One region of the Jeotgalicoccus saudimassiliensis genome, then DNA from elsewhere that is predicted to be linked to it. Evidence: a T-box and tRNA genes for the amino acid it is inferred to sense, from the RefSeq annotation. Region 1 holds a T-box; the other holds one or more tRNA genes.

Region 1 (12,167 bases):
TTCGCTTCCTCAGCAAGACCTTTTTTGAACAGGAAGTTTTGTGCATAACCTGATGCCACTTCTTTAACTTCGCCTTTTTTACCTTTATTCTTAACGTCTTTTAAAAAGATTACTTTCATTCTTCCACACTCCTATTATTGATAAAAGTATCGATTGCTTCTTTCAATTCGGTATATGCCTCATCGATGGACTTGCCTTCCATGCGTGTCGCGGCATTTGTTAAATGCCCGCCGCCGTTCAGCTGTTCCATTATAATCTGCACGTTGACTTTTCCGAGTGAACGCGCCGAGATGCCGATTGTCTCATCTTCTCTTAACGCCATCACGAACGATGCCTGCACCCCTTCAATCTGCAGCAGCTGATCCGCTGCCTGTGCCACTGTAACAGGGTGGTATGTCATCGTTTCATCGGCTCTGACAATTGCGATGCCTTCATCGCTGATTTCCGCAGATTTAATTAAGTCACTGCGCGCGATAAATGTATCGATGTCGTCTTTTAAGAATGTCTGTGCTAGCACCGGATCGGCACCGTTTGAACGCAGATAACTTGCCGCATCAAACGTACGCGATCCCGTGCGAAGCGTATAGTTTCGGGTATCCACGATTATACCGGTCAGCATAATCGTCGATTCAATACGCGATAACTTGTTTTGTCTGTTCTGATACTCAAGCAGTTCGGCTACCAGCTCACTTGCACTTGAAGCATACGGCTCCATATAGACGAGGAGGGGATTTGAGATCATTTCATCGGCACGTCTGTGGTGATCGATGACCACTTTACGCGTTGCCTTATTCAGAATATCCTCATCCAGTACCATTGACGGACGGTGTGTATCCACGATAACTACCGTCGTCTTCGGCGTCATTTTATCCCATGCTTCTTCACTGCTGATAAACGTCTCGTAAAGCTCTTCGCGCGACTCGACTTCTTTCATCAGGCGCGACAGCGTATCGTCGATATCTTCATCATTCAGAATGATATGCGCTTCAATGCCGTTCGAGCTCGCAATCTTCGCAACACCGATTGAAGAACCAATCGAGTCAACATCCGGGTTTTTATGCCCCATAATAATTACGTTGTCACCCTCGAGGAGAATGTCGCGGAGGGCGTGCGCCATTACGCGTGCTTTAACACGTGTACGTTTTTCCATCGGGTCGGTTTTACCCCCGTAGAAACGCGCACTGCCGTTAATCGTCTTAATAGCCACCTGGTCACCGCCGCGTCCGAGCGCAAGGTCGAGACTTGACTGGGCAAGTTCACCGACTTCGATAAAGTCTGCCGATCCTTCACCGATACCCATACTTAACGTAATCTGGGCACCGTGCTCTGCAGAGTTTTCACGCACCTGATCGAGCAGGACAAACTTCGTCTTTTCAATTACAGCAAGACTTTTCGCCGACATGACCATCATAAAGCGGTCGTTTGAAAAGCGGCGCAGGTAAATATTGTGTTCCAGCGCCCAGTCGTTGATCGTGTTCGTCAGGCTGTTGTTTAAATCACTTTTCAGCGCTTCTGTCATATTCTGAGTCATGTCATCGTAGTTATCGAGGAACAGAATACCGATAACCGGGTCTTTGTCCTCAAGACGTTTTTCAAGCGTCTTCTCGGTTGTCGTATCGACGAGAAGAAGGGCGTTGTTTTCCTCGTAAAAATGAATCGTATAGTTTTTGTCGTTGTACGACGTATCGATCGACTGAATATTATTCGCCTTAAGTGTCGTCATAATATTCGGGAATACGCGGTTAATCGGTTCATGGTGGAATTCTTCCGGAATTTCTTCCGTCATAAATTTGTTCAGCCATGATATCTCTTCGTCGTCATTCAGAAGAATCACGCCGAGAGGCAGATCATCAATCACATACTGCCTCGCACCGGCCATGTCTTTCGACAGTTCAATAATCCTGTTTTCACTCAATACAAGCCAGCGGTACAGGTAAATGTATACCAGTGCCAGAATGACAATGCTCACAATAATGCTGACAATGCCAAAGACAGTGTGATTAAGTACGATAGCAATGCTAAGTATAGAAATATGGAATGCCAGTACAATAAACGGTATGAGCATCAATTTTTTATCTAAAACTTTAAACATCGCTATTTCCTCCTCAATGCCATAATTAGTCGAATTCTAAAGATCATTTCGAACAGTCCGATAAGGACGGTAATGGGCCTGAATAATACAAGCGGTATTAAAATGATGACTGCCAGCACTTTGTTCAGCTTCTTCGTCAGCATGAAGTAATATGCGAACGCAAGACCGTGAATAAACAGTGCCCACTCGAGTACGAGCGATACATTGCTGAACAGTGACACTGTGCTTTCTTCCCAGCTTCCGCTGAACAGCATGACTATAAATATTATTAAATATAAATATAACAGCATTCTCGGCATAATCCACTTATCAAAGCTGCGGTAATGCCACATTTTTCCGCCGTCCTGCGGCAGAATTCTGACCATCAGAATAATATAGAGTGCCAGGAAGAAACTCCCGATTATTAAAAAGGCGGGCAGGTTTCTGAAATACAGGTCGAGCGACTGAAGGATTATATCGGCATCCATGACGCCGGTCGTAAGGCCGCTGACCGTTTCAAGCTGCTCCTTATACCAGCTTCTGAAAGTCGAATATATGTCGGATAAAGGTCTTAAAAATCCAAGCATCTGCATTACTACAACTGTTGCCATCGTACTTAAGCCGATGCCGAACGTCGTGTAAAACAGTGTAATTTCCTGAGACATTTTCTTATCAAGCGTTGTCCCGAGGATGCTCGTAATGATGTATAAAATTATAAAACTGCCCGAAGCGAGCGGTGATAAAAACAGCATCGCCGGAATTAAAAAACTAAAGAATAATACTCTGTAGTTCAGTTTCGACTGCTGTCTGATTTTCAGCAGTAAATATACTGCGAAAGGCATCACGACAGTACCGAATATCAGGGTGATTTCCGTGAGCATAATATAGGCTACAACAGCGAGCAGTGTAAGCGTAAGTGTACCCGTTGATATTTTCTTGTTCAATGTTACACTCCTCATTTAGTACTTTTAAAAATGAATGCCCCTATTGATAGTGAATAGGAGCATCCGGTAATTATATTATAACCTTTCGAGCTTAGTCTGACCACCCATATATGGCTGAAGAACTTCAGGTACAGTCACTGTGCCGTCTTCGTTCTGGTAGTTTTCAAGCAGTGCCGCCATCGTTCTTCCGACAGCAAGTCCGCTGCCGTTTAACGTGTGAAGCAATTCAGGTTTTGAGTCTTTGTCGCGCTTAAATTTAATGTTTCCGCGGCGTGCCTGGAAATCTGTCATATTTGATACTGAACTGATTTCCTTATAGTCGTTGTAGCTTGGCAGCCATACTTCAACATCGTAGGTTTTAGATGAACCGAATCCGATATCGCCTGTGCAGAGAAGCACTGTACGGTGCGGAATCTCGAGCAGGTTTAAAATGTTTTCAGCGTGTGCCGTCATTTCTTCAAGCGCCGCCCAGGAATCTTCCGGGCGCTCGATGCGGACCATTTCAACTTTGTTGAACTGGTGCAGACGGATCAGACCGCGTGTATCTCTTCCTGCAGAACCTGCTTCACTTCTGAAACAGGCTGTCTGTGCGGTGAATTTCACCGGCACCTGGTCAGCTGCCAGCGTTTCGTCTTTATGGAAGTTCGTCAGCGTTACTTCCGATGTCGGAATTGTATACATTTCCTCGTCTTCAATCTTAAACAGGTCCTCACCGAATTTTGGCAGCTGGCCCGTTGCGTACATCGCTTCAGAACGGACAATCTGCGGTGTCATCATTTCGCGGTAGCCGTTCTTGTTGTGCACATCAAGCATGAAGTTCATCAGTGCGCGCTCCAGGCGGGCACCGTCTCCCGTATGATACACAAAGCGCGCACCCGATACTTTGGCAGCACGGTCGAAGTCTGCAAGCTGCAGGTCTTCTAAAATGTCCCAGTGTGCCTTCGGTTCATAGTTGAATTCACGCGGTTCACCTGTGCGGCGGATTTCCACGTTTTCAGTATCGTCTTTACCTTCAGGCACATCGTCGTGAATTAAGTTTGGAATGCGGCTCATTTTATCGTGATAGTCATTTTGAATCGTATTGAGTCTCTCATCGATTTCTTTAATGCGTTCACCGACGTCGCGCATTTCTTTAATTACGTCTTCAGCGTCTTCTTTATTTTTCTTTTTCACAGCGATTTCCTGCGATACTTTGTTGCGGCGGCTCTTAAGTTCTTCAGTCTCAACAATAAGTGCACGTCTTTCTTTATCGAGTTCTAAAATATCATCGATTAACACAGGTTCCAGTCCACGTTTTGATACTTTCTCTTTTACCATTTCAGTGTCTTTGCGCAGTACTTTAATATCTAACATGTGCATACCTCCAAAAATTTTATATTCAATGCTTAAATCAGGGAAAAATAAAAACCACGTCCCCGTGAAAGGGACGTGGTCTACGCGTTGCCACCCTAATTAGCATCATTTACTGATACTATCTCTAACATTTTAACGGTTTTCACCGGCTACTTTATTTAACGAAAGACAGAAATTCACATATCACGTGATCATTTTCACCAGCCATGACCTCTCTGACAGCGCGGATACGCTACTGCTTCTTTCAAAGTAGTAAATATTAACTTGGTGCTATTTTATAACGCAGCTGTTAAAAACGCAAGTTTATAAGTTTAATCCCGGACGTTCAAAAATCAGTTTGCCGTCGGCAATAACTTTGTATGCATGGTTTACGCCGTAGTGGTAAGGAATGTACTCGTGGTTCGGTGCATCCCAGACAACGATATTTGCCGCATCGCCCGCATCAAGCGTCCCGCGGTCAGCGTCGATAGCATGCGCTGCGTTTACTGTTACCGCGTTCCATATTTCATTCGGTGTCATTTTAAGTTTCAATGCTGCGATTGCCATAATCATCTGCAGATTGTCAGTTACACAGCTCCCCGGATTGTAGTCTGTCGCCAGCGATACTGCGCCGCCCTGATCAATCATACCGCGTGCATCCGCGAATTCATTTTTACCGAGGTAGAATGTCGTCCCCGGAAGCAGCACTGCCACTGTGTCTGAGTCCGCAAGCTGCTTTTTGCCTTCTTCACTCGCTGCAACCAGGTGGTCGGCACTGATCGCGTCCTGCTCAATCGCAAGCTCCAGTCCGCCGAGCGGATCGATTTCATCGGCATGAATTTTCACGCGGAAGCCTTTGTCACGTGCCGCTTCCATATACTTTCTTGACTGCTCAACAGAGAATACACCTGTTTCCGTAAAGATATCCGCAAAGTCCGCATACTCTTTCGCTTCGTCGAGCAGGTCAGTCATTTCCTGCAGGAACTCTTCAGAATCCCGGCCTTTTGGAATAGCGTGCGGCCCGAGGTACGTGTGGCGCATCAGCACCGGGAATTTCTCTTCGAGTGCTCTCGATACTTTAAGCTGCTTTAATTCATTCTCGCGGTCGAGTCCGTAGCCGCTTTTGCTTTCAACAGTTAACACACCGTGCTGAATCATACGCGTCATGTTAACTGATGCTTTATTTAACAGTTCATCGAATGATGCTTTTTTCGTCTGTTCAACCGTATTTAAAATACCGCCGCCCTGTTCCAGTATCTTCAGATAGTCGACACCCTGGCGTTTAAGCGACATCTCATGTTCGCGTGACCCGCCGTGAACGATGTGCGTGTGCGGTTCAACGAGGGCAGGTGAAACGATCCTGCCTTCAGCATCGATCGTTTCTTTTGCTTCGTACTCATCCGTTTTCGCACCGGCATAAACGACTTTACCGTCTTTAATAACGACAATTGCATCGTCGACGATGTTCAGTTCGTCCATCTCTTTGCCTTTTAACGGTCCTTCGGTTTTCTTCGGTAAAATTAATGACTTTATATTTGTGATCATTACATCATTCATTATTCATTCTCCTTTAACATTGGTATATTAACACCGCGTTCTTTTGCAGTATTGATTGCGATATCATATCCTGCATCTGCGTGTCTTGCTACTCCCATACCCGGATCTGAAGTCAGTACACGTTCAAGTCTTTTCGCAGCACGGTCGGAGCCGTCTGCTACGACTACCATACCGGCATGCAGTGAGTACCCCATGCCGACACCGCCGCCGTGGTGTACGCTGATCCATGACCCGCCTGCAGCTGTGTTAACCAGCGCATTCAGAATTGCCCAGTCGCCGACTGCATCACTGCCGTCCTTCATGCTTTCTGTTTCACGGTTCGGACTTGCTACTGAACCTGAATCCAGGTGGTCGCGTCCGATTACAACCGGTGCAGAGATTTCCCCAGACTTAACAAGTTCGTTCAGTGCAAGACCCATCTTCGCGCGTTCGCCGTATCCAAGCCATGCGATACGTGAAGGCAGACCCTGAAATGCAATTTTTTCTTCCGCCATGTCAAGCCAGCGCATCAGCTTCTCGTTATCAGGGAAGAGTTCGCGCATCTTCTTGTCCGCTACTGCAATATCGTTCGGGTCACCGCTTAATGCTGCAAAACGGAATGGTCCTTTACCTTCACAGAATAACGGTCTGATGTACGCCGGTACGAAGCCCGGGAAGTCAAATGCATTTTCAACACCTGTATCGAATGCCACCTGACGGATGTTGTTACCGTAGTCGAATACAACCGCACCGTTTTTCTGGAACTGAAGCATCGCTTCAACATGTTTCGCCATCGATGCACTCGACAGTTTCACATATTCTTCCGGATCCGCTTCACGTAGTTTCTTCGCTTCTGAAAGAGAGTAGCCCTCAGGTACATAACCGTTTAACGGGTCATGCGCAGAAGTCTGATCCGTCACGACATCAATCTCAAAGCCGCGGTTTAAAATTTCATGGTGAACTTCAGCTGCGTTGCCGATCAGCCCGATTGATAACGGTTTGCCGTTGTCACGTGCTTCTTCTGCAATTTTTAATGCTTCATCAAGTGAATCTGTTTTAACATCCAGATAACGTGTTTCGATACGTTTGTCTATTCTTGTTTCATCGACGTCAATACACAGCGCAACCCCTTCGTTCATCGTTACCGCTAACGGCTGTGCACCGCCCATGCCTCCGAGACCGGCAGTCAGTGTAATCGTTCCGCGGAGTGTACCGTCGTAGTTCTGGTTCGCAAGCTCTGCGAATGTTTCATATGTCCCCTGAACAATACCCTGTGACCCGATGTAAATCCATGAACCGGCCGTCATCTGTCCGTACATCATGAGACCTTTTTTATCGAGTTCGTTAAAGTGTTCCCAGTTTGCCCATTTTGGCACAAGCACCGAGTTCGACAGCAGCACTCTAGGCGCATCTTCATGCGTTCTGAACACCGCGACAGGTTTCCCTGACTGTACAAGCATCGTCTCATCGGCTTCAAGATTTCTTAATGTATTTTCAATCGCTTCAAACGACTCCCAGTTACGCGCGGCTTTACCGATTCCTCCGTAGACAACTAAATCTTCCGGACGTTCGGCAACTTCGGGATCCAGGTTGTTGTATAACATGCGGAGTGCCGCTTCCTGTTCCCATCCTTTACATTCGATCTCCAAACCTGTTTTAGCAGTAATTTTTCTAGACATATTGTCATCCCCTTAAAATATTATTAATGCAAGCGGTATTACGATTAACAGTGACAGCACCGTGCGGATAAACCACACTGCCAGCAGTTTCCATACCTGCAGATTTAAACTCGTGCTCAAAACCGCGGGCACCAGCCCGGATAAAAAAACAATCGCAGATATCGAACAGACGCCGACGATAAACCTGGTGACAATGTCTGCTTCCGCAACGAGCAGGGAAGGCAGGAACATTTCAACGATGGATATCGTCACCGCTTCGGCAATCAGCGGTACGTTCTCAAGCGGGAACAGATAAAGCAGCGGGTAGTAAATATAGGACACCCACGTAATTACATCTGTGTACTCCGCAATAATCAGACCGAAGAGTCCGATGGACAGTACGGACGGTACGACTGAAGCGGTCATCTTCAACGCCTCCGTCAAGTTCATCCATATGTCCCGTGATAACGGCCGCGAACTGTGAGACTGCTGTTTCGCTTTATACCATGCGTATTCCAGTATGTTTCCTTCGTAATCTTCTTCGGTAATTTGGTTTTTATCGTTAAAATAACTTTCTTTTTCGTTTCGTACCGGCGGCAGATAAGCTGTAATCGCCGTGACGGCAAATGTGACGAGCATAACGGTGATAAAAAACAGCACCCAGTAATCCATTAAGTCCAGTGTGCGTGCGACAACGACCATAATCGTCACCGACACGGTGGAAAATCCGGTCGCAATAATCAGACCTTCTTTTTTGCTGTATAAACCCTGCTGATATGTTCTGTTTGTAATCAGGAGCCCCACCGAATAGCTGCCGACGAGCGATGCCATCGCGTCCATTGCGGAACGGCCCGGAGTCTTAAACAGCTTTCTCATCAAAGGCTCCAGCAGCACCCCGATAAACACGAGAAATCCATAGCCGAGAATGAGACCGAGCGCTGCGCCGCCGAGCGGAATTAACAGGCTCAGGTTAACAGCGAGCGAGTAGTATAAAAACGGCCCCATATTGTCATCGAGTACGAATGCCGGTCCTATGCCGGACACGACCATCAGTCCGATAAACACACCGAGCACTTTAAAACCAGTGAACAGCATATTGAATGCACTTTTGTTCCAGCTTTTGCTGATAAACGGAATCAGTGCACCGGCAATCACTACTGCCAATGTATAGTACTGAATGTTTTCTCCAAAAATCCTGTGAATCACAGTGACGATATGATCGAGCATTATCGATGTTGTGCCGGCTGCAGGAACCGGTACGAAAAAGAGAAACAGCCCGATTGCACTGTATACAAAGAAACGCCAGATCTTAAAGCCTTTTTCACGACGCATCTCATCTTGCGAGACCATGACATGACCCCTTTACTGAATTCCTTTTAAAACAGCAGCAGCGCAACAGGTGTAACGATAAGCAGTGTCAGTGCCACGCGGATAAACCATACAACGAGCAGTTTCCACAGCTTAATATTTAAATCTGTACTTAATATCGCAGGTACAAGTCCCGACAGGAAAATAATTGCCGATACACTTGTCACTCCGACGATAAATTTCGTCACGATGTCCGCCTCAACGACCAAGAGCGCCGGCAGGAACATCTCAACAACTGAAATCATTGCCGCTTCCGCAATCAGACCCGGATCTTCCAGCGGCCAGAAGAACAGGAACGGGTAGAACATGTACGACAGATAACCGATAATATCCGTATATTCTGCAATAACCAGACCGACAAAGCCGATTGACAGTATCGATGGAATAATCGATGTGGTCATCTTCATCGCATCTAAGAAGTTCACCGCAATATTCTTCAGAAGCGGTTCAAACTCAAACGATTCCTGTTTGGTTTTGCACCATGCATAGCTGAATCTGTTTCCTTCAAATCCTTCGTGCACAGTATTGTCCTTACCGCCGTAATACTTTTTCTTCTGAGTGCTGATCGGCGGTAAATGAACGGATATTGCTGTGACTAAAAATGTCACAATCAATGTAATCCAGAAATATAATAACCAGTGATCCATAAGCTCAAGCGTCCTTGCAACAACGACCATAAACGTGACTGAAACAGTCGAGAATCCGGTCGCCACAATCAGCGCTTCTTTTCTGCTGTACAGACCTTCTTTGTAAATCCGGTTTGTAATCAGCAGACCGACAGAATAGCTGCCGACAAATGAAGCCACTGCATCGATCGCAGTACGTCCCGGTGTTTTGAAGACCGGTCTCATTACCGGTTCCATTAAAATACCAAGTAATGTTAACAGCCCGTATCCTACGAGCAGCCCGAGTGCCGCTCCCCCAAGCGGAATCAGCAGGCTCAGGTTAATCGCCAGCGAGTTAAACAGAAACGGTCCGATATTTTCAGCCAGAACGAATCCGGGCCCGAAATTAAAGACGACCATTGCACCGATGGCAACCCCTAAAATTTTAAACAGTGTGAAGAATAAATCGAAAGTCGTTTTCCGCCACGTTCCGTTAATAAACGGCAGCACCGCACCGATAATAATAATCAGCAGCGTGTAGTATTTGATATTGTCTCCAAATACTTTCTGTATTGCCGTTACCAGATGGTCGAGCAGAATAGAACTCCCGCCGAACATCGTTACAGGTATGAAGAAGATTAAAATCCCGAGACCGCTGTAGAGGAAAAACTTCCACATTGCAGTGCCTTTTTGATTTTTAATCTGTTCCTTCGTTAAGTAATTTCCCTGCCTGTCCTTTTCCATACGTTCACCCCTTTGTTTTGTAAGCGCTTCCTACACGTATGGTTTAAGCTTATATAAAGTCTGAATATTTAACAAATACTTAAAAGTAATCATTCGATAGCTTTTAGCTATACGACTGTAAATGGTAAAATATAAGTATCATTCATATATAAAAGGAGTGCGGCACATGCAGATTAATCAGCTGATCCATTTTGCAACTATCGTGGACAAACAGTCGTTTACCATCGCAGCAAATGAATTACATATCGCCCAGCCGTCGTTAAGTGCATCGATTAAACGACTTGAAAACGAAATCGGCTTTACTTTAATCGACCGCTCATCGAGAACGTTTAAACTGACTGCCGAAGGCAGAAGCTTTTACGACGAAGCGAATAAGTTTGTTATGCATCACCGTCAGGTAACCGAAGCGGCAGAGCACTTAAAGACGAAAGGAATCAATCATATTTCCATCAGCTTAATCGAAAGCGTGAAATCATGGTTCCCGGACATCGTCAAAGCCTACCGCGAGACGAATAACGAAACGCGGATTAAAATCAATCACGCACTCAGCATTGCCGAAATCGAAAAGTCGTTTAACGACTACGATGTGAACCTGGCAATTACGAATCAATTCATCGAGAACGATAAAATTATTTCCATACCGCTCTATGATGAATCGCTCATCGTCGCATTCAAAAAAGACAATCCCTTCAGCGGACAAAAAGACGTTACACTGCACGACATCTCCGATATGCCGCTCATTATTTCGCATGACGGCTATCAGACACGCACTGAAATTGTCCGCGCCTTTAACCGCATCGGCCTGCAGGCCAATATCAGCTTTGAAATCGAACGTTTCGAACTGACATCGGAATTCATCAGACAGGGGCTCGGCATTGCGATTCTTCCCGAAAAATATGCACTGACGCTCAATCCGGATGATGTAGATATTAAAGGCATCTCTGATTTGCCGTTTTACCGCATCGTTTATATTTCAATCGATAAAACCCGCTTCCTCTCGCCGTTAACCGAGTCTTTTATCAATCTTGTGCTCGATTACTTCGGCAAAGGAAAAGTCGGGGACTACTTTAATTAGTTAACTTCTGTTAATGCCTGTGCAAGTTCGTTAATTTCAATGCTGAAATTACGGTCATGGTCGATGAAGTCTGCAATCAGGCGGAACTCATCAAACTTTTTGCGTGTAGCAGGCGAAAGCTTGTCACTGCCTTTAATTTCCGCGGCGGTCATCGCGATAAACAGCTCTGTCGAAACGACGTAGCGCGCGTTGTTAATAATGTCGCGGGCATGACGTGCACCTATCGTACCCATCGAGACGTGGTCCTCCTGGTTCGCAGATGAAGGAATTGAATCGACACTCGCCGGATGTGCGAGTGTTTTATTTTCCGAGACGAGACTTGCTGCCGCATACTGTAAAATCATCGCACCGGACTGGAGACCTTCTTCCGGGCTCAGGAATGCCGGCAGATCGCCGTTTAACGCAGGATTCACGAGACGCTCGATACGGCGTTCGGTAATGTTAGCCACTTCAGCCACACCAATTTTTAACAGGTCCATCGCGATCGCAATCGGCTGACCGTGGAAGTTTCCGCCCGAATACACTTCATCTTCGCTGAAAATCAGCGGATTATCGTTTGCTGCGTTCATTTCAATTTCCAGCTTTTCCTTCACGTACTTCAGCGTCTGCAGTGAAGCACCATGCACCTGCGGAATACATCTGATGGAATAGCCGTCCTGCACGCGGATTTCACCCTGACGTGTTGTCAGTTTGGAGCCTTCCAGATGCTCAAGCATTTTTTCTGCCACATAAATCTGCTCGGGATAACCGCGGGATTCGTGAATCTGACGATTGTATGCATCTGTAATACCGTTCAATGCCTGATGTGTCAGTGCTGCAATCCACAGACTGTCC
Region 2 (4,576 bases), 330 kb from region 1:
GAATATATGCAAGGTTAAGCAGCGAATGTGGAGCCGCAGCGAAAGCGAGTCTGAATAGGGCGACTGAGTATATGTTTGTAGACGCGAAACCAGGTGATCTACCCATGACCAGGCTGAAGTTCAGGTAACACTGAATGGAGGGCCGAACCGACTTACGTTGAAAAGTGACCGGATGAGTTGTGGGTAGGGGTGAAATTCCAATCGAACCTGGAGATAGCTCGTTCTCTCCGAAATATATTTAGGTATAGCCTCATATTAGCATCGTGGAGGTAGAGCACTGTTTGGATGAGGGGCCCATCCCGGGTTACCGAGTTCAGACAAACTCCGAATGCCACAGATGTGATGTATGGGAGTCAGACAGTGGGTGATAAGGTCCATTGTCGAGAGGGAAACAGCCCAGACCACCAGTTAAGGTCCCCAAATATATGTTAAGTGGAAAAGGATGTGGCGTTGCACAGACAACTAGGATGTTGGCTTAGAAGCAGCCATCATTTAAAGAGTGCGTAATAGCTCACTAGTCGAGTGACGCTGCGCCGAAAATGTACCGGGGCTAAACATATTACCGAAACTGTGGATTAAAATTTATTTTAATGGTAGGAGAGCGTTCTAAGTGCGGCGAAGCATGATCGTAAGGACATGTGGAGCGCTTAGAAGTGAGAATGCCGGTGTGAGTAGCGAAAGACGGGTGAGAATCCCGTCCACCGAACGACTAAGGTTTCCAGAGGTAGGCTCGTCCGCTCTGGGTAAGTCGGGACCTAAGCCGAGGCGAAAAGCGTAGGCGATGGACAACAGGTAGAAATTCCTGTACCAGTAAGATTGCATTTGAGTGATGGAGTGACGCAGAAGGAAAAGATGAGCGCGCGGAAGGAAGAGCGCGTCCAAGCCATAAGGCTGCATGTTAGGCAAATCCGGCATGCATTAAAGCTGAGTGGTGATGGGGAGCCGAAAATAGTAGGCGAAGCATACGGACTCACACTGCCAAGAAAAGCTTCTAGCAAGTAATCCTACTGCCCGTACCGTAAACCGACACAGGTAGTTGGGAAGAGAATTCTAAGGTGAGCGAGCGAACTCTCGTTAAGGAACTCGGCAAAATGACCCCGTAACTTCGGGAGAAGGGGTGCTTATAGAAATATAAGCCGCAGTGAATAGGCCCAAGCGACTGTTTACCAAAAACACAGGTCTCTGCCAAACCGAAAGGTGAAGTATAGGGGCTGACGCCTGCCCGGTGCTGGAAGGTTAAGAGGAGTGCTTAGCGCAAGCGAAGGTACGAATTGAAGCCCCAGTAAACGGCGGCCGTAACTATAACGGTCCTAAGGTAGCGAAATTCCTTGTCAGGTAAGTTCTGACCCGCACGAAAGGCGTAACGATTTGGGCACTGTCTCAACGAGAGGCTCGGTGAAATCATAGTACCTGTGAAGATGCAGGTTACCCGCGACAGGACGGAAAGACCCCGTGGAGCTTTACTGTAATTTGATATTGAATCTTGACTCCACCTGTACAGGATAGGTGGGAGCCAATGAAGCATGGACGTCAGTCTATGTGGAGGCACTGGTGGGATACCACCCTGGTGTGGTTGAGATTCTAACCCGCAGCCGTGATCCGGCTGGGAGACAGTGTCAGATGGACAGTTTGACTGGGGCGGTCGCCTCCTAAAGAGTAACGGAGGCGCTCAAAGGTACCCTCAGAATGGTTGGAAATCATTCACAGAGTGTAAAGGCATAAGGGTGCTTGACTGCGAGACCTACAAGTCGAGCAGGGTCGAAAGACGGACTTAGTGATCCGGTGGTTCCGCATGGAAGGGCCATCGCTCAACGGATAAAAGCTACCCCGGGGATAACAGGCTTATCTCCCCCAAGAGTTCACATCGACGGGGAGGTTTGGCACCTCGATGTCGGCTCATCGCATCCTGGGGCTGTAGTCGGTCCCAAGGGTTGGGCTGTTCGCCCATTAAAGCGGTACGCGAGCTGGGTTCAGAACGTCGTGAGACAGTTCGGTCCCTATCCGTCGTGGGCGTAGGAAATTTGAGAGGCGCTGTCCTTAGTACGAGAGGACCGGGATGGACATACCACTGGTGTACCAGTTGTCGTGCCAACGGCATAGCTGGGTAGCTACGTATGGACGGGATAAATGCTGAAAGCATCTAAGCATGAAGCCCCCCTCAAGATGAGATTTCCCCAATAGATGCCTCAGAGACTATGAGGTTGATAGGTTTGGCGTGTAAGTGTGGTAACACATTCAGCGGACAAATACTAATCCATCGATGACTTATTCAAGTAAATAATGAACAATTTAAAGAGTGCGTTCACTCTTTTCGATACTTCTATCCGGTTTTGAATGTATATGACATTCAACCAAATAGTCTGGCGGCGATGGCGGAGAGGCCACACCTGTTCCCATGTCGAACACAGCAGTTAAGCTCTCCAGCGCCGATGGTAGTTGGACTGACGTCCCGCAAGAGTAGGACGCTGCCAGGCGAATATGACATTCAACCAAATAGTCTGGCGGCGATGGCGGAGAGGCCACACCTGTTCCCATGTCGAACACAGCAGTTAAGCTCTCCAGCGCCGATGGTAGTTGGACTGACGTCCCGCAAGAGTAGGACGCTGCCAGGCTGTTACATAATTTTTAAAAATAAATAAAATAATGATTGATTTATCGATCAATATATAAGATAATAGTATCTTACATGGAGAATTAGCTCAGCTGGGAGAGCATCTGCCTTACAAGCAGAGGGTCGGCGGTTCGAACCCGTCATTCTCCACCATGTAGCCGGCCTAGCTCAATTGGTAGAGCAACTGACTTGTAATCAGTAGGTTGGGGGTTCAAGTCCTCTGGCCGGCACCATCTCTTAACAGGAGCCATTAGCTCAGTTGGTAGAGCATCTGACTTTTAATCAGAGGGTCGCAGGTTCGAATCCTGCATGGCTCACATTCTAATATGCGGGTATGGCGGAACTGGCAGACGCACTAGACTTAGGATCTAGCGCTTCACGGCGTGGGGGTTCGACTCCCTTTACCCGCACCATTTTTAAAATAATGATTTACCAATAGTATAGTCAGCGGAAGTAGTTCAGTGGTAGAACATCACCTTGCCAAGGTGGGGGTCGCGGGTTCGAATCCCGTCTTCCGCTCCAGTTTTAAGCCGGGGTGGCGGAACTGGCAGACGCACAGGACTTAAAATCCTGCGATAAGTGATTATCGTACCGGTTCGATTCCGGTCCTCGGCACCATATTGAATTTTATATTGTAATGCGCCCATAGCTCAATTGGATAGAGCGTCTGACTACGGATCAGAAGGTTAGGGGTTCGACTCCTCTTGGGCGCGCTTATAGAAACGGGAAGTAGCTCAGCTTGGTAGAGCACTTGGTTTGGGACCAAGGGGTCGCAGGTTCGAATCCTGTCTTCCCGACTCTTTTAAAAATGTAATACCTATTAATTAATGGGGGCTTAGCTCAGCTGGGAGAGCGCCTGCCTTGCACGCAGGAGGTCAGCGGTTCGATCCCGCTAGTCTCCACCATTATTTTTTAAAAAGTCTTAGTTATAGTGATACTTAATTTAACTCGGCGGCGTAGCTCAGCTGGCTAGAGCGTACGGTTCATACCCGTGAGGTCGGGGGTTCGATCCCCTCTGCCGCCACCATAATTGGACCTTTAGCTCAGTTGGTCAGAGCAAACGGCTCATAACCGTTGGGTCGCAGGTTCGAGTCCTGCAAGGTCCACCATAGCTTAAACTTTATATCGCGGAGGAATACCCAAGTTCGGCTGAAGGGATCGGTCTTGAAAACCGACAGGGGCTTAACGGCTCGCGGGGGTTCGAATCCCTCTTCCTCCGCCATTTTTATTTTAATATTATTATCGCGGGATGGAGCAGTGGTAGCTCGTCGGGCTCATAACCCGGAGGTCGTAGGTTCGAATCCTTCTCCCGCAATTATTTTTATGTAAGAATATATTAAGGTCCCGTGGTGTAGCGGTTAACATGCCTGCCTGTCACGCAGGAGATCGCGGGTTCGATTCCCGTCGGGACCGCCATTTTTTTATTTTGAAAAATTCATGAAGTGGTTTAGTAGCTCAGTTGGTAGAGCATGTGATTGAAGCTCACAGTGTCGGCGGTTCGATTCCGTCCTGAACCACCATTTAAGCCGGCCTAGCTCAATTGGTAGAGCAACTGACTTGTAATCAGTAGGTTGGGGGTTCAAGTCCTCTGGCCGGCATTCTTTTACGGAAGGGTAGCGAAGTGGCTAAACGCGGCGGACTGTAAATCCGCTCCTTCGGGTTCGGCAGTTCGAATCTGCCCCCTTCCATTAGTATAGGGGTATCGTATAATGGTAATATAGAGGTCTCCAAAACCTTTGATGTGGGTTCGATTCCTACTACCCCTGCATATTTCTTAAAATGGCGGTTGTGGTGAAGTGGTTAACACACCGGATTGTGGTTCCGGCATGCGTGGGTTCGATCCCCATCAGCCGCCCCATTTTTGGGCTGTAGCCAAGCGGTAAGGCAACGGGTTTTGGTCTCGTGACGCGAAGGTTCGAATCCTTCCAGCCCAGTTTTTATTTCCTTTTGGCGCCATAGCCAAGT

Evidence for each region. The T-box of region 1 lies ahead of serS (serine--tRNA ligase). A T-box ahead of a tRNA ligase gene usually reads a tRNA of that ligase, here a tRNA-Ser.
Region 2: it has a tRNA-Ser gene. The T-box ahead of serS (serine--tRNA ligase) is inferred to sense a tRNA for this amino acid. The anticodon was not compared.

What each region holds. Positions count from the first base shown of each region.
Region 1 covers NZ_CCSE01000001.1:1,584,494-1,596,660, forward strand. Annotated here, with positions in the region: gene rplI (50S ribosomal protein L9) at 1-119, opposite strand, end outside; gene RZ44_RS07850 (DHH family phosphoesterase) at 116-2,092, opposite strand; gene RZ44_RS07855 (DUF2232 domain-containing protein) at 2,095-3,015, opposite strand; gene serS (serine--tRNA ligase) at 3,091-4,368, opposite strand; T-box leader at 4,435-4,625, opposite strand; gene hutI (imidazolonepropionase) at 4,672-5,904, opposite strand; gene hutU (urocanate hydratase) at 5,904-7,562, opposite strand; gene RZ44_RS07875 (YjiH family protein) at 7,575-8,891, opposite strand; gene RZ44_RS07880 (YjiH family protein) at 8,918-10,258, opposite strand; gene RZ44_RS07885 (LysR family transcriptional regulator) at 10,425-11,333, shown strand; gene hutH (histidine ammonia-lyase) at 11,330-12,167, opposite strand, start outside.
Region 2 covers NZ_CCSE01000001.1:1,262,479-1,267,054, reverse strand. Annotated here, with positions in the region: rRNA gene RZ44_RS06180 (23S ribosomal RNA) at 1-2,273, shown strand, start outside; rRNA gene rrf (5S ribosomal RNA) at 2,360-2,474, shown strand; rRNA gene rrf (5S ribosomal RNA) at 2,498-2,612, shown strand; tRNA gene RZ44_RS06165 (tRNA-Val) at 2,689-2,764, shown strand; tRNA gene RZ44_RS06160 (tRNA-Thr) at 2,769-2,844, shown strand; tRNA gene RZ44_RS06155 (tRNA-Lys) at 2,856-2,928, shown strand; tRNA gene RZ44_RS06150 (tRNA-Leu) at 2,940-3,024, shown strand; tRNA gene RZ44_RS06145 (tRNA-Gly) at 3,059-3,133, shown strand; tRNA gene RZ44_RS06140 (tRNA-Leu) at 3,141-3,229, shown strand; tRNA gene RZ44_RS06135 (tRNA-Arg) at 3,251-3,324, shown strand; tRNA gene RZ44_RS06130 (tRNA-Pro) at 3,335-3,408, shown strand; tRNA gene RZ44_RS06125 (tRNA-Ala) at 3,441-3,516, shown strand; tRNA gene RZ44_RS06120 (tRNA-Met) at 3,562-3,638, shown strand; tRNA gene RZ44_RS06115 (tRNA-Ile) at 3,644-3,720, shown strand; tRNA gene RZ44_RS06110 (tRNA-Ser) at 3,741-3,833, shown strand; tRNA gene RZ44_RS06105 (tRNA-Met) at 3,855-3,926, shown strand; tRNA gene RZ44_RS06100 (tRNA-Asp) at 3,952-4,027, shown strand; tRNA gene RZ44_RS06095 (tRNA-Phe) at 4,056-4,131, shown strand; tRNA gene RZ44_RS06090 (tRNA-Thr) at 4,137-4,209, shown strand; tRNA gene RZ44_RS06085 (tRNA-Tyr) at 4,219-4,299, shown strand; tRNA gene RZ44_RS06080 (tRNA-Trp) at 4,307-4,377, shown strand; tRNA gene RZ44_RS06075 (tRNA-His) at 4,394-4,469, shown strand; tRNA gene RZ44_RS06070 (tRNA-Gln) at 4,474-4,545, shown strand; tRNA gene RZ44_RS06065 (tRNA-Cys) at 4,561-4,576, shown strand, end outside.